Regions from separate parts of the Halanaerocella petrolearia genome, predicted to be linked through region 1. Evidence: riboswitches for the same ligand, from Rfam matches in the RefSeq annotation. Region 1 holds a riboswitch; each other region holds the start of a gene.
The links. A riboswitch is a leader RNA that binds a small molecule or an ion and turns the genes downstream of it on or off. The one in region 1 is predicted to bind lysine.
Positions count from the first base shown of each region.

Region 2: another riboswitch for lysine. It lies ahead of lysA (diaminopimelate decarboxylase); the one in region 1 lies ahead of dapB (4-hydroxy-tetrahydrodipicolinate reductase).
Region 3: another riboswitch for lysine. It lies ahead of ACYQ39_RS01445 (Na+/H+ antiporter NhaC family protein); the one in region 1 lies ahead of dapB (4-hydroxy-tetrahydrodipicolinate reductase).

Region 1 is NZ_BAAHXW010000001.1:707,941-712,228, reverse strand. Features, by position in the region: gene ACYQ39_RS03635 (methyl-accepting chemotaxis protein) at 1-697, shown strand, start outside; partial or broken gene ACYQ39_RS03630 (ribbon-helix-helix domain-containing protein) at 806-907, opposite strand; partial or broken gene ACYQ39_RS03625 (zinc ribbon domain-containing protein) at 928-1,026, shown strand; gene ACYQ39_RS03620 (YlmC/YmxH family sporulation protein) at 1,168-1,416, shown strand; lysine riboswitch at 1,484-1,658, shown strand; gene dapB (4-hydroxy-tetrahydrodipicolinate reductase) at 1,735-2,529, shown strand; gene dpsA (dipicolinate synthase subunit DpsA) at 2,603-3,481, shown strand; gene ACYQ39_RS03605 (dipicolinate synthase subunit B) at 3,560-4,153, shown strand.
Region 2 is NZ_BAAHXW010000001.1:840,016-844,303, reverse strand. Features, by position in the region: gene ACYQ39_RS04295 (DMT family transporter) at 33-950, shown strand; gene ACYQ39_RS04290 (topoisomerase DNA-binding C4 zinc finger domain-containing protein) at 1,022-1,489, shown strand; lysine riboswitch at 1,563-1,734, shown strand; gene lysA (diaminopimelate decarboxylase) at 1,845-3,158, shown strand; gene ACYQ39_RS04280 (CBS domain-containing protein) at 3,548-4,288, shown strand, end outside.
Region 3 is NZ_BAAHXW010000001.1:269,995-274,282, forward strand. Features, by position in the region: gene ACYQ39_RS01440 (vWA domain-containing protein) at 1-258, opposite strand, end outside; gene ACYQ39_RS01445 (Na+/H+ antiporter NhaC family protein) at 380-1,957, opposite strand; lysine riboswitch at 2,039-2,174, opposite strand; gene ACYQ39_RS01450 (protease complex subunit PrcB family protein) at 2,254-2,736, opposite strand; gene ACYQ39_RS01455 (hypothetical protein) at 2,950-3,090, shown strand; gene ACYQ39_RS01460 (manganese efflux pump MntP) at 3,420-3,968, opposite strand; gene ACYQ39_RS01465 (zinc ribbon domain-containing protein) at 4,003-4,206, opposite strand; gene ACYQ39_RS01470 (aminotransferase class I/II-fold pyridoxal phosphate-dependent enzyme) at 4,224-4,288, opposite strand, start outside.

The sequences.
Region 1 (4,288 bases):
TGATCAGATTTCAGCTAGTAGCCAAGAAGTAACTAGTTTGGCTCAAGAAGCTAGTTCACAAGCTCAAGTTGGTAATCAAAATATACAACAGACTCTATCCAGTATGGAGGATATTAATCAGACTGTAACTAAGGCTGTAACAGTAATTAATGAGTTAGATAATAAATCACAGGAGATTGATCAGATTGTAGAAATGATCAGTAATATTGCTGATCAGACTAATTTACTTGCTTTAAATGCAGCTATTGAGGCGGCAAGAGCAAGTTCTACTGATGGAACTTGTAAAGGTGGGCAAGGACAGGGATTTGCTGTAGTAGCTGATGAAATTAGAGAGTTGGCTAATGAAACTACTCAGGCTACTGAAAAGATAGCAGACTTGATTCAGGAAACACAAGCTAAGTCAAAAGCTGGTTTAGAATTTATTAATCAAGTAGAAGATAAAGTTGAATCAGGGAAGGAAGTAGCTAGAGAGACAGAAGAAGTCTTTGCTCAGATTAAGAATGCTATTCAGGAGACATCAGCTCAGATTCAACAGACTGCTGCTGGAGCTCAGAACTTGGCTCAAAATAGTAATCAAGCTAAAAAAGCTTCAGAAGAGATTAATAGTATGTCTCAGGAAGTAACCTATTCAGCTCAAGAACTGGCTGAGTTGGCCCAGGAGTTACAAAACTTAGTAGAAAGATTCAAAGTTAATTAAAGGAGTGATAGAAGTTAAGTCCACTCGCAAACTACTGTGGTGAATTTATTATAGCAATGGTCTCCCTTGATAATGCCCTGTGGTAAGTAAGAGTGGACGGTCTTGACCTTATTCTTTATGTTTTTTAAGTAAGTCCTTAATAGCCTCATCAAGCAATTTAGATTTAGGTATTCTAGTTTCTTTAGAAAGATTATCTAATTTAGCAATTAAATCTTTAAAAAGTTAGAAAGTGGGAATGTTCTGAATGTGGCGAAGTGCACGATAGAGATATTAACGCTAGTAAAAATATTTTAAATGAAGGATTAAAAATTAAGGCAAGTACCACTTAGGATTTGTACCGTTGGGCTGACGGGAAGTTATGCTTAGGAGTTTACATAGCAGGTCTTGTATTTTAGACTTGCTATATATGAGTAGTGGTTACACTCTCAGCCTAAGAATCCTCGTGGGCTTGCCCCGAGGAGGGTCAATGAATGAGATTAAGTCAACTACAGGGGAAAGAGATTGTAAATTTACATAATGGGGAGCGGTTAGGCTTAATTAATAATACCGACTTAATCTTTAATACTAAAACTGGGGCTCTAGAGTCAATTTTAATTCCTAATCAAAGAGGCCTTTTTGGAATGGTAGGTAGAAAGCAAGAGTTAGAGATTCCTTGGGATTCAGTAGTAAAAGTAGGCAGTGAAATAGTCATTATTGATCTACCTTTAGAAAAATTCTAAGAAGGCTTGACAAAGTTAATTAAATATTAGACAATGTAATAGACAACGTAATAGAATTTAATAATGAGGGTAAGATTGAGGAGCAATAATTATCAGTAACTATAGGGAGCAAGTCAGCTTTGAACTATAGTAAAAGGAATTATTGCCGAAACCTAATTTAGTTGATAATTAGATTAGGTTGGGGTTGTATTTAAGAGATACAATACTGTCACTAGAAGCGCTAGTGTTGTGCTATCTTATCGTTTCGAAATTTGAAGCGATTGGTAGCTACCAATCGCTTTTGTTATAGGTATTACTTTTAAATAAAGGAGTGATAGAGTGGTAACTGAAATTGTAGTTTCTGGGGCCAATGGTAGAATGGGCCAAGCAGTAGTAGAAATGATTTCAGAAGTAGATGATTTTGAGTTAGTAGGAGCAGTTGATAGAGAGGATATTGGAGAAGATATCCATCAAATTTTAGGTTTAGATGAAGAACCTATGGAAATAACTGAAGATTTAGCGACTACTTTAGAGCAAGTTAAGCCTGATGTAGTAGTTGATTTTACTAATCCGCAGGTAGTAATGGAACAGATTAAGACTGTTTTAGACCATCAGATAGACCTTGTAGTTGGAACAACTGGAATTACAGAACCTGATTTAGCTAAAATTGAAGGTTGGAATCAGAAGCAAAATAAGGTAGTAATTGCACCTAACTTTGCTATTGGAGCTATTTTGATGATGAACTTTGCTCAGAAGGCAGCTGAGTTTATGGATGATGTAGAGATTATTGAGTTACATCATGATAACAAGTTAGATGCTCCATCAGGTACAGCTATTAAGACAGCTGAATTAATTAGCCAGAATTTAGATAAACCAGAGCAGAAAGTAGCAGAAGTAGAAGAGTTAGAAGGGGCTCGTGGTGGAGAACATGATGATATTAACATTCATAGTGTTCGACTACCTGGATTAGTAGCTCACCAAGAAGTCATTTTTGGAGGAGAAGGACAGACTTTAAGTATCAAGCATGATTCAATTAATCGAAAGTCTTTTATGCCTGGAGTTGAATTGGCAATTAGAAAGTTGTCTGAGATTGAAGGAGTAGTTTACGGATTAGATAATTTAATTGATTTATAAAATAAATTTTAAATAGACAAGCACTTACTAAGATAAAGTTACATATAATGATTTAGAGAAAGGGGGATAGATAGTGGACTATAATCTAGAAGGTAAAAGGATTGCTCTATTAGGTGGAGATGACAGAGAAGTTAAGTTGTTGTCTATACTACAAACAAGTGGGGCTGATGTTGAAGTTTTAGGACAGCCTAAAGTTGAATCTAAAGGAATTAAAACAGTTGACTCATTACAAGAAATATCTACTAAATTCGATGCAGTAATTGCACCAATGACAGGAACTAATAAACAATATCAGATAAAAAAGACTTTTGTAGAAGAGGATATTTCTTTAACAGAAGAATTTTTTGCTAGGTTACAGGCAGGTGCTAAATTCTTTATTGGTTTTGCTAAACCTAAGATTAAAGAATGGTGCCAAAAGTATGATATAGAATTAATTGAATTAGCTGCTTTAGATGAAGTAGCTATTTTAAATGCTATTCCTACTGCTGAAGGTGCTATAGAGTTGGCTATTAGAGAAGCCCCAATTAATCTTCATAATAATAATTCTTTTGTTTTGGGATTAGGTCGAGTAGGCTTAACTTTAGCTAGAATGCTAAAAGGATTAGGCAGTAATACTTTTGGAGTAGCTCGTAAACCTAAAGATTTAGCTAGGGCTTCTGAAATGGGACTAGTGCCAGTCCACTTTAAAGATTTAATTAGTGAGATTAGTAAAGCTGATTTTATCTTTAATACAGCACCAGCCTTAGTTTTAGATGAAGAAGTACTTAAAGAGGTTAAGCAAGAAACATTAATTATTGATTTGGCTTCTGCTCCTGGAGGTACAGACTTTGATGTTGCCCAGAAGTTAGGGATTCAAGCAGAGTTGGCTCTAGGATTGCCTGGTAAGGTAGCCCCTGATAGTGCAGGACAGATTTTAGGTAATGTTATCCCTCGGTTATTAAGTCAGGAGTAGTGAGTAATGAGTCGTGAGTTAAAACTAAGAGCTCACAGCTCAAGACTCATAGCTTTATCAATAGGGAGGTGCTTGTCTGTGGATTTTGCTGATAAGACAGTTGGTTTTGCTCTGACAGGTTCTCATTGTACATTAGCTAAGGTAATGCCAGCTATGAAAGATTTAGTCAAGCAAGGGGCCAATGTTTATCCTATCTTATCTGGTGCAGTTCAAGAAGATGATACTAGATTTGGTACTGCTCAAGAATGGCAAGAGAAGGTAGTTGATATTACTGGTAATGAACCGATTACTACTATTCCAGAGGCTGAGCCAATTGGCCCGCAAGAGCTATTAGATATATTAATTGTTGCTCCTTGTACAGGAAATACTACAGCTAAGATTGCTAATGGTATTACTGATACTACAGTAACTATGGCTGTTAAAGCCCAATTGAGAAATAGCCGACCAGTAGTATTATCGATTGCTACTAATGATGCTTTAGGCAATAATGCTAAAAATTTAGGTTTAGTTTTGAATACACCTTACATTTATTTTGTTCCTTTTGGTCAAGATAATCCAAATGGAAAGCCTAATTCATTGGTAGCTAGAATGGATTTAATTGTTGATACTGCTAAATATGCCTTAGAAGGTAAGCAGATACAACCAGTAGTTATTGAATATAAAGGGATTTAAATTCAGTTGACAGTTGACAATTAACAGTTTACAGTTAATAAATAAAAATTATCTTAAAATAATCTATAGAAATTGGTTTTGACTGTCAACTGTAGACTGTAGACTGTAAACTGTACACTACACACTAACTTAGGA
Region 2 (4,288 bases), 130 kb from region 1:
GAAAAGATAAGAATTAGATAGGAGTGAAAGTGATGTACTTTAAGTATTTACCTATTTTGTGTGGATTACTTGTGTCAGTAATCTTTGGTTTTTCTTTTATATTTACTAAAGAAGCATTATCAGTTATTAGTACTTTTCATCTGTTAGGTTTTAGATTTGCTATAGCTACATTATTACTTACTATATTAAATATAATGGGAATTATTAAACTGGATTTTAAAGAAAAGAATATTAGATTATTATTCTTATTAAGTTTCTTTCAACCAGTAATTTATTTTATCTGTGAAACAGTAGGGATTAGGTTAACTACCTCTTCTGAAGCAGGAATGATGATAGCATTAATTCCTGTAAGTGTTACTATTTTAGCGGCTATCTTTCTTAATGAAAGACCAGCCTTAAAACAGATTGGATTTATTATTTCTTCAGTGGTGGGAGTATTATTTATTATTGTTATGAAAGGAAGTTTAAAGTTTAGTGGTCAGCTAGGAGGTATTTTATTCTTATTAGGTGCAGTTTTGTCGGCTGGATTCTATAATATTCTGTCTCGTAAATCCTCTCTAGAATTTAAACCAGTGGAAATAACATATGTTATGATGTGGATTGGGGCTTTATTCTTTAATGGAGTAGCTATTATTCAACATCTTAATCAAGGGCAGTTGGCCCAGTATTTTGCTCCTTTAAGAAATTCAAAAGTTTTAATGGCAATCATTTATTTAGGAATATTATCATCAGTAGCAGCCTTCTTTATGGTTAATTTTATGCTTTCTAAGTTAGAGCCTTATCAGTCTGCTGTCTTTACTAACTTTACGACTGTAGTTTCAATAGTAGCAGGAGTAGTATTTCGAGGAGAACCTTTTTACTGGTTTCATTTAGTAGGAGCTTTATTAATTTTGATAGGTGTTTGGGGAACTAACTATTATGGAGTTTCCAAAGAAGTTGCTACTGGATAAGTGTTTTTCATTATTTAATTAGCTTAAGTCAAGAGTTAATAAGTAGAGTTAGCTTGAAGGGAATAATTAATTTGATTAAAGATTTTCAAATCAACGATATAATTGATTATAGCTTAAACTATTCGCTTGAAGCTAGCTTTTTATTTAAATCAACCTTCTTCTTGCAAGTATCCGGTATTATTTATTTGATAACGTTATGTTACTTATTTTATGATTGTGATGAAGTCTGGATTGTAACAACTACTAATAAACTTTCTAATGATGTTAATAAGACAGCTACTATATTAGGAGTTGAAATAGTTAATCGAAGGACTTTAAATCAGTACTTAGTAGATATAGGATTCTGTCAACAGAGTGAAAAAAGAAAGGTGAAGAACTCAGAACCAGAGAAGAAAGATACTAATAAGCAGACAAAGATTGTAGGAGAAATCTGTCCTAAATGTGGCAGTAAAATGGAGATTGAAGAAGGAAAGTATGGTCAGTTTTGGGGATGTAGCCAGTTTCCTGATTGTAAAGAAACAGTTAGTATCAAAGAATAGCCAAATAATTGATAATTAATTTCAAAAAGGTTTGACAAGATAGACTAATTATGTTAAGCTATTTCCAACTGAATAAAACGATAGAGGAGCAACAATTATCAGTACTTCTAAGAAGCTAAGGTTAAGCGTAGAATTAGAAGGAAAGGGATTATTGCCGAAGCTCTAAAAGAGATTACCAGCTTTTAGAGTTGGTAATATAACTAATAGTTATATTACTGCCATTTCTGTGGAGAGCTATTTTAGGACTGGGATACGGTTATGAGATAAGTTGGCTCATAACCATTTTTTATTATTAGTAATCAAAAATTAGTGTGAGAAAATAGTAATATAGAGTAGGGAGAAAGGAGTATAGATTATGAAATTACAAGGAACAATGGAGATTAATGAGAAGGGAACTTTAGAGATTGCTGGTCATGACTTAGAGGATATTGCCGAGGAATATGGAACAGCGCTATATATATTAGATGAAGCTGAAATCAGGAATAACTGTCGTGCTTACAGAGAGTCTTTTGAGAAGTGGTATCCTAATTCGGAGACTTTATATGCTAGTAAGGCCTTCTTATCTGTAGCAATGGCTAAGATTATTGACCAAGAAGGATTAGGTTTAGATATTGTATCAGGAGGAGAGTTATATACAGCTTTAGAGGCTGACTTTCCAGTAGAAAAGCTTTATTTTCATGGTAATAATAAGACACCTGATGAAATTGAAATGGCTTTAGATGCAGAAGTAGGTACTTTTGTAGTCGATAATCAGTATGAGTTGGAGTTATTAAATCAATTAGCTGGTAAACATGGAGTAGTGCAGGAGATTCTACTTAGAGTTACACCAGGTATTGAAGCTCACACTCATAGTTATATTCAGACTGGACAGACAGATTCTAAATTTGGAGTAGGAGTTCAAAATGGTTTAGCTCTAGAGGTAATCAAAGATGCTAAAGAGCTAGATAATGTTAAATTGACAGGATTACATTGTCATATTGGTTCTCAAATCTTTAAGCTGAAGTCATTTGGTAAGGCAATTGAGATTATGATGGACTTTGTTGAGGAAGTTAAAGAAGAGACAGGGTTAGTAATGGAGAAGTTAAACTTAGGTGGTGGAATTGGTATTCCTTATACTGAAGAAGAGAATAAGCCAAGTATTGATGATTATGCTCGGATTGTAACAGAAACAATTAAAGATACATGTGAAAGATTAGATATGCCACTACCAAAGATTATTAATGAACCAGGGCGGTCTATTATTGGTACTGCTGGTTCTACACTTTATCGCGTAGGTTCGGTAAAAGAGATTCCTGATATTAGAAAGTATGTTGCTGTTGATGGTGGTATGCCAGATAATATTAGACCTGCTCTTTATGATGCTGAATATGAAGCTACTATAGTTAATAAAGCAGATCAAGATCCAGAAGAGGAAGTAACAATTACAGGTAAGTGTTGTGAATCTGGTGATATTTTAATTAAGGATATTGAATTGCCTAAAGCAGAGTCTGGTGATCTATTATTGACTTCTTGCACAGGAGCTTATGGTTATGCTATGAGTAGTAATTATAATGGTTTAACTAGACCAGGAGTCTTATTATTAAGTGAAGATAGTGTAGACTGGATTGTTAAGCCTGAAAATTATAAAGATCTAATAGCTAATGATGTAGTACCAGAACGATTAAAGTAATTAGTAATAAATAATTAAATTTATAAACTAGTAAGGGCGCCTTAGGGCGCTCTACTTTTTTTCTGTCACCTTTTATGGTATAATAATAAGGTGTGTCACTTTTAGTGACACAGCTATCAGCTGTCTGCTATGTGCTATTAGCTAATTCAAAACTTAATTCACTATGAATTCTATATTCTAGGGATTTTATTGCATTTATGATTTTGATTCAGCTCACGAATCATAGCATATGGCTAATAACCGTGGCACGAAAGTGCCACTTTATATCAATAATTTAATAAGATGATTAGTGAATAATAAATAATAAATAACAAGGGATAGAAAGTAATTTTTATTATAATTATTTTTGAATTTAACTGTAAATTGTAAACTAATAAAAGGGTGATAAAATGGAAATAATCACTAGTCACCAGCGAACTGATTTTGATGGATTGGCTGCTATGGTAGCAGCAAAGAAGTTATATCCAGAAGCTAGAATGGTTTTTTCAGGTAAGTTAGCTAATAATGTAAAGAACTTTATGGCTCTTTATAAAGATAGAATTCCTATTAAACGAGTTAGTGATATAGATAAACCAGAGGTAGAAAGAGTTATTATGGTGGATAATGATCTACCTGCTAGGACAGGTTCGTTAGCTGATTTATTTGAAAAGGAGCAGGTTGATATATTGATCTATGATCATCATCAGGAGAATACAGCTGTTGATGATGATAAAATTATTAAGTCTGTTGGAGCTACGACTACTATCTTAGTAGAGAAATTGTTACAGCAGGAGGTAGAGATTACTTCTTTTGAAGCGACTTTATTTGCATTGGGAATTTATGAAGATACAGGAAGTTTGATTTATCAATCAACTACTTCTTTAGATGTTCAAGTTGTAGCTTCTTTATTAGAGCAAGGGGCCAACTTAGAGATTGTTGAAGAGTATATAGATTACTCTCTAGATCGTAAACAACAGAAGTTATTTAATAAATTATTAGATTCTTTACACCAGATTTCAGTTAAAGGCTTAAAGATTGATACTTTTCAGGCTGAAGTGGAGGAGTATATTCCTGATATTGCCTTGTTGGCCCATAAGTTAAATGAATTACATAATTGTGATGCTTTATTTGTTGTAATTAAGTTTGCAGGT
Region 3 (4,288 bases), 440 kb from region 1:
TTTAATTACTTTTCTAGAAATAGAAAGTTTATTACTATTATCTACTTTGGCCCACATACTTCCTGATACATCCCAGATGATTTCTACATTATCCTGCTGCTGAATAGGTAATTGTGGTTTAATAACTTTAATTTCTTTTCCTGGTAATGAAGTTTTAGTGGTAGGAAAAGATAAAATATCTAAAGCATCTACTCCAATAATAAAGGATATTAAACAGGTGATTAGGAAAATCAAAGTAATATTCTGCTTTAATCTCATTTGATTTCCTCCTTAACCTTTTATACAATTGTATTCTTAAGAAGACTCTTTATTACGAGATTAAAGTTTATTTTTATCAAAAAAAGAAAAAAACAGTACAGGATTGATCCTGTACTGTTTTTTAAGCTACAAACTTATCTTCAGTTTCAATTGTAGTCTTTTCCACTTTCTCACCATAGAAATTAACAACTAGATACAGAACAATAATTCCTAAAGTTAATAATGGGAAAGTTGCCCAATAAGGCAGTCCAAAACCAGCTGGTAAAAATCCAAATAAGACTGATACTATTCCTACTGTAATAGCATAAGGTAGCTGTGTATTAACATGATCAATATGATCCGCAGCAGAAGCTGTAGAAGACATAATTGTAGTATCAGAAATTGGACTACAATGATCTCCTAATACACATCCAGTTAAAACTGCTCCAATTGTAGGTAACATAGGAGCACCAAATTGATAAGCCATAGGAATCGCTAACGGCATAATAATTGCATTTGTCCCCCATGAAGTACCTGTTGCAAAGGCTACGACTCCTGGAATTAAGAACATCATTGTTGGAATTAAAAATGGAGGAATTAGATCCTTAGTCAAAGCTACAATATAATCAGCTGTTCCTAATTTATCTATAACTGTTCCTAGTGACCAAGCTAAAACTAAAATACCACAGGCAACAGCTAAAGCTTTAGCTCCATCTACCCAACCATCTACTACTTCTTCTACTGATAGATTACCTTTAATTAACCCTAATACTCCTGCAATTAAAGTACCACTAAAGGAAGACCATAATAAAACAACACTAGAATCTGCATTACCAAAAGCATCTCTAATACTTACTGCTGGGTCTAATCCACCACCATTATACCATAAGCCAAATAGTGAGATTGCAATAACTGAAATAATAGGAATAAAAGCATCATACCACTGCATACTATTATCTTCTTTATACTCCATATCTGTCAATTCTTCTGAAGCCATAGGAGTAGCACCATCAGCTAAGACTTTTCCTGTATTTCGTGCTCTCTTTTCAGCTTTATACATTGGCCCAAAGTCTTTTCCAGTCATAACGATTATTAGAACCATAAATAGAGCCAAAATACTATAAAATCGATAAGGAACTGTCTTTAAGAAAGTAGAATAAACATTCTGTTCAATACCTAACTTTGTAAAAGCATCTTGAATTAATCCCATCTCATAACCAACCCATGTAGAGATAAAGGCCATACTAGTGACAGGTGCTGCAGTACAGTCTACAATATAAGCTAATTTTTCTCGAGATACCTTCAATTTATCAGTAATAGACCGCATTGTTGTACCTACAATTAGACTATTAGCATAATCATCAAAGAAGATTAAAAGTCCCATAATCCAAGTAGCTAATTGAGCTCTTTTAGCTGTTTTAGCCTTTTTAGCTATAAAGTCTGCAATTGCATTTGTAGCTCCTGACTTAGTAATAATCCCTACCATACCTGATAATGTAAGTAAGAATAATAATATCGAAGCATTCCAAGAATCAGTTAAAGCACCTACAATATACGTATCAAGTGTCTTCATAAAACCTACTAGTGGATTAAAATCTGCTATAACCGTTGCTCCTACAAATAGACCAGCAAATAATGAAACTAATACTTCTTTACTCCACCAAGCTAAAATAATAGCTAATAATGGTGGTAATAACGACAACCAACCATAACTTTCCACACTTTTTCCCCCTTAAATTTTGTAATCATAATAAAAAAACTCTGGTAGAGTTACTCACCAGAGTTAGATAATACTAACAATAAGTAAGATAGTGCTCCACTAATAATGACAGTCTTGCACCTATTTGGATACAAGCCCAACAATGAATCAATTCATTGTTTCGGCAGTTATCCCTTTCTCCTGAGATACTTTTGATAACTGCTCCCCTATCTCTTTTTTATTTTCCTAAAGTAGTATAACATACATAAGTTATCTGTGCAAACAAAAGATAATATTTATTAATAATTCCCTATAATTTAGTTATTTACTTCTATACTTTCCAATTTTTCTTTATTTGTAGATAAAAAGATAATCTTATTGATCTCTGTTATTTCTACAGAAGGTAATTTAATAATATCATAGGGATAAGTAATAACTTGAATTACAGCTTGATTAGCTGCTGGGCCAACTGCTTTAACAGTCACAAATAGCTTGTCAGCTTTCTTTCGAATCTCTTTTATCTCTATTTCAAAACCTCCTGAAGGGCGTTCTCCTAAAGTAGTATAAATAGCCAGTCCTTCTTCTACTTTTAAATTTTTAATACCACGTAACTCTTGTCTTGCTTTAGCTACATTACTAGGATTAATTACATCCACTTGTTTTTTAGTCAGAAAATCTTCTGTCAATTCTTTACCTATTAATTCTTCTGGATTTTTATAAATCAATTCGCCTTGGTTTAAATTACAACCACTAACTATAAAGACTAATATTAAAGCCCAAGCTACTACTTTAAACTTCATCTAGTTTTCCTCCTTAAAATAAGAATGCTGCAACCATACCTACTTTATTTATTTTTACCATATTAATTATATTATATTTATAAAAGTGATGCAATTACATAATTTGCCTTTAGTTGATAGATAACTTTAAATTACATTTTTACAATATTTGCGATAGGATAATCTGTTAGTAACCAGGATAAAATAATAATAGTTGTGAAAGGAGGCTCTAAAATGATGTTAAGCAGAGTTAAAGATCAACTTAGTAAGACTATGCAAGATCCTAAAGAAGATAATTATTATCCAACTTTAATCCTTACAGCAGCTGGAGCTTTTGTTTTAGGAAGACTTATGGGCTTTATTAAACGAAGATAATTATCATTCAAAATAAGAGCCCGGGCTAAGTTGGCCCGGGAAAGAATAGGAGTATGTAAGGGCTAGAAGATAATCCCCAGCCCCTCTATTAGCTTAATAATCAGATCCTAACAATAATAAGATAAGGATTAAAAATACAACATAAGCTCCATCATCATAAGTTCCACCCATGTTTTCAACCCCCTTTTCTTTTACTATAACTTATGCATTAACTTAAAAAATGTTAAAAATAAAATAACTAATCTATCTTGATTAACATTTATTTATATAATTAGTTTCATAAGAAATTCTGCACTAAAATACAATAAGAACTCCCAGATTGGGAGTTCTTATAAAAAAATCATTTTTAAACCAAAAACTACTAAAATTAGTCCTCCTAAATAATCAGCATACTTTTCGACTATCATAAAATTTTTGATATAATTAACGATCACAAAGGAGATAAAAGTTAAAATAGAACAGATCAACCCGATAACTATTGTCTTAGCAATAATTGCAGATATATTTAAATTATATAGTATTGAAAATCCTACGCCTAAAGCATCAATACTAACGCTGACACCTAAAATAATATAAGTAGCTAATTCAATTTTTCTATAAAGACAAGTTTCATCATTTTCATAGCCTTCTTTTAGCAACAATAAACCTAGTAAAAGGATAATAATTCCACTTACAGAACTACTAATATTAAACAAATTACTATCAATATAATTACCAACTATCGCTCCTGTAAAGGAAAACAAAAACTGAAACAGTCCAAAAGAAAATATCAATCCAAACCTTTCTTTAGAACTTATCTTACTTCCACAACCTATACCTAATGCTACACCAAAAGCATCTAAAGCTAATGCTATAGCTATAGGAATAATTCCTAGCATAAATTTCACTCCAATATTATTAAGTTTGCTTTATTTAAGAGAAGAAATCAAAAATATTACTTAAAGTACTACTATCTGCTTTAAAGAGTTCAGTATAACCACACTTAGCACAACTTACTGTAGTAAATTTTTTACTTTGAATATCAAAGAATTTAGATAGACCACTTCCAGTAGCAGAAAATTCATCAGTCTCATAACTATGATTATCACACTTAGGACAAGTATAGTCTTTAGGCATCTAGTCACCACCTCCTATTATAGTTTCTTAACAAAACTATCAATTCTATTTAAAGCCTCATAAATATCATCTAAAGAAGCAG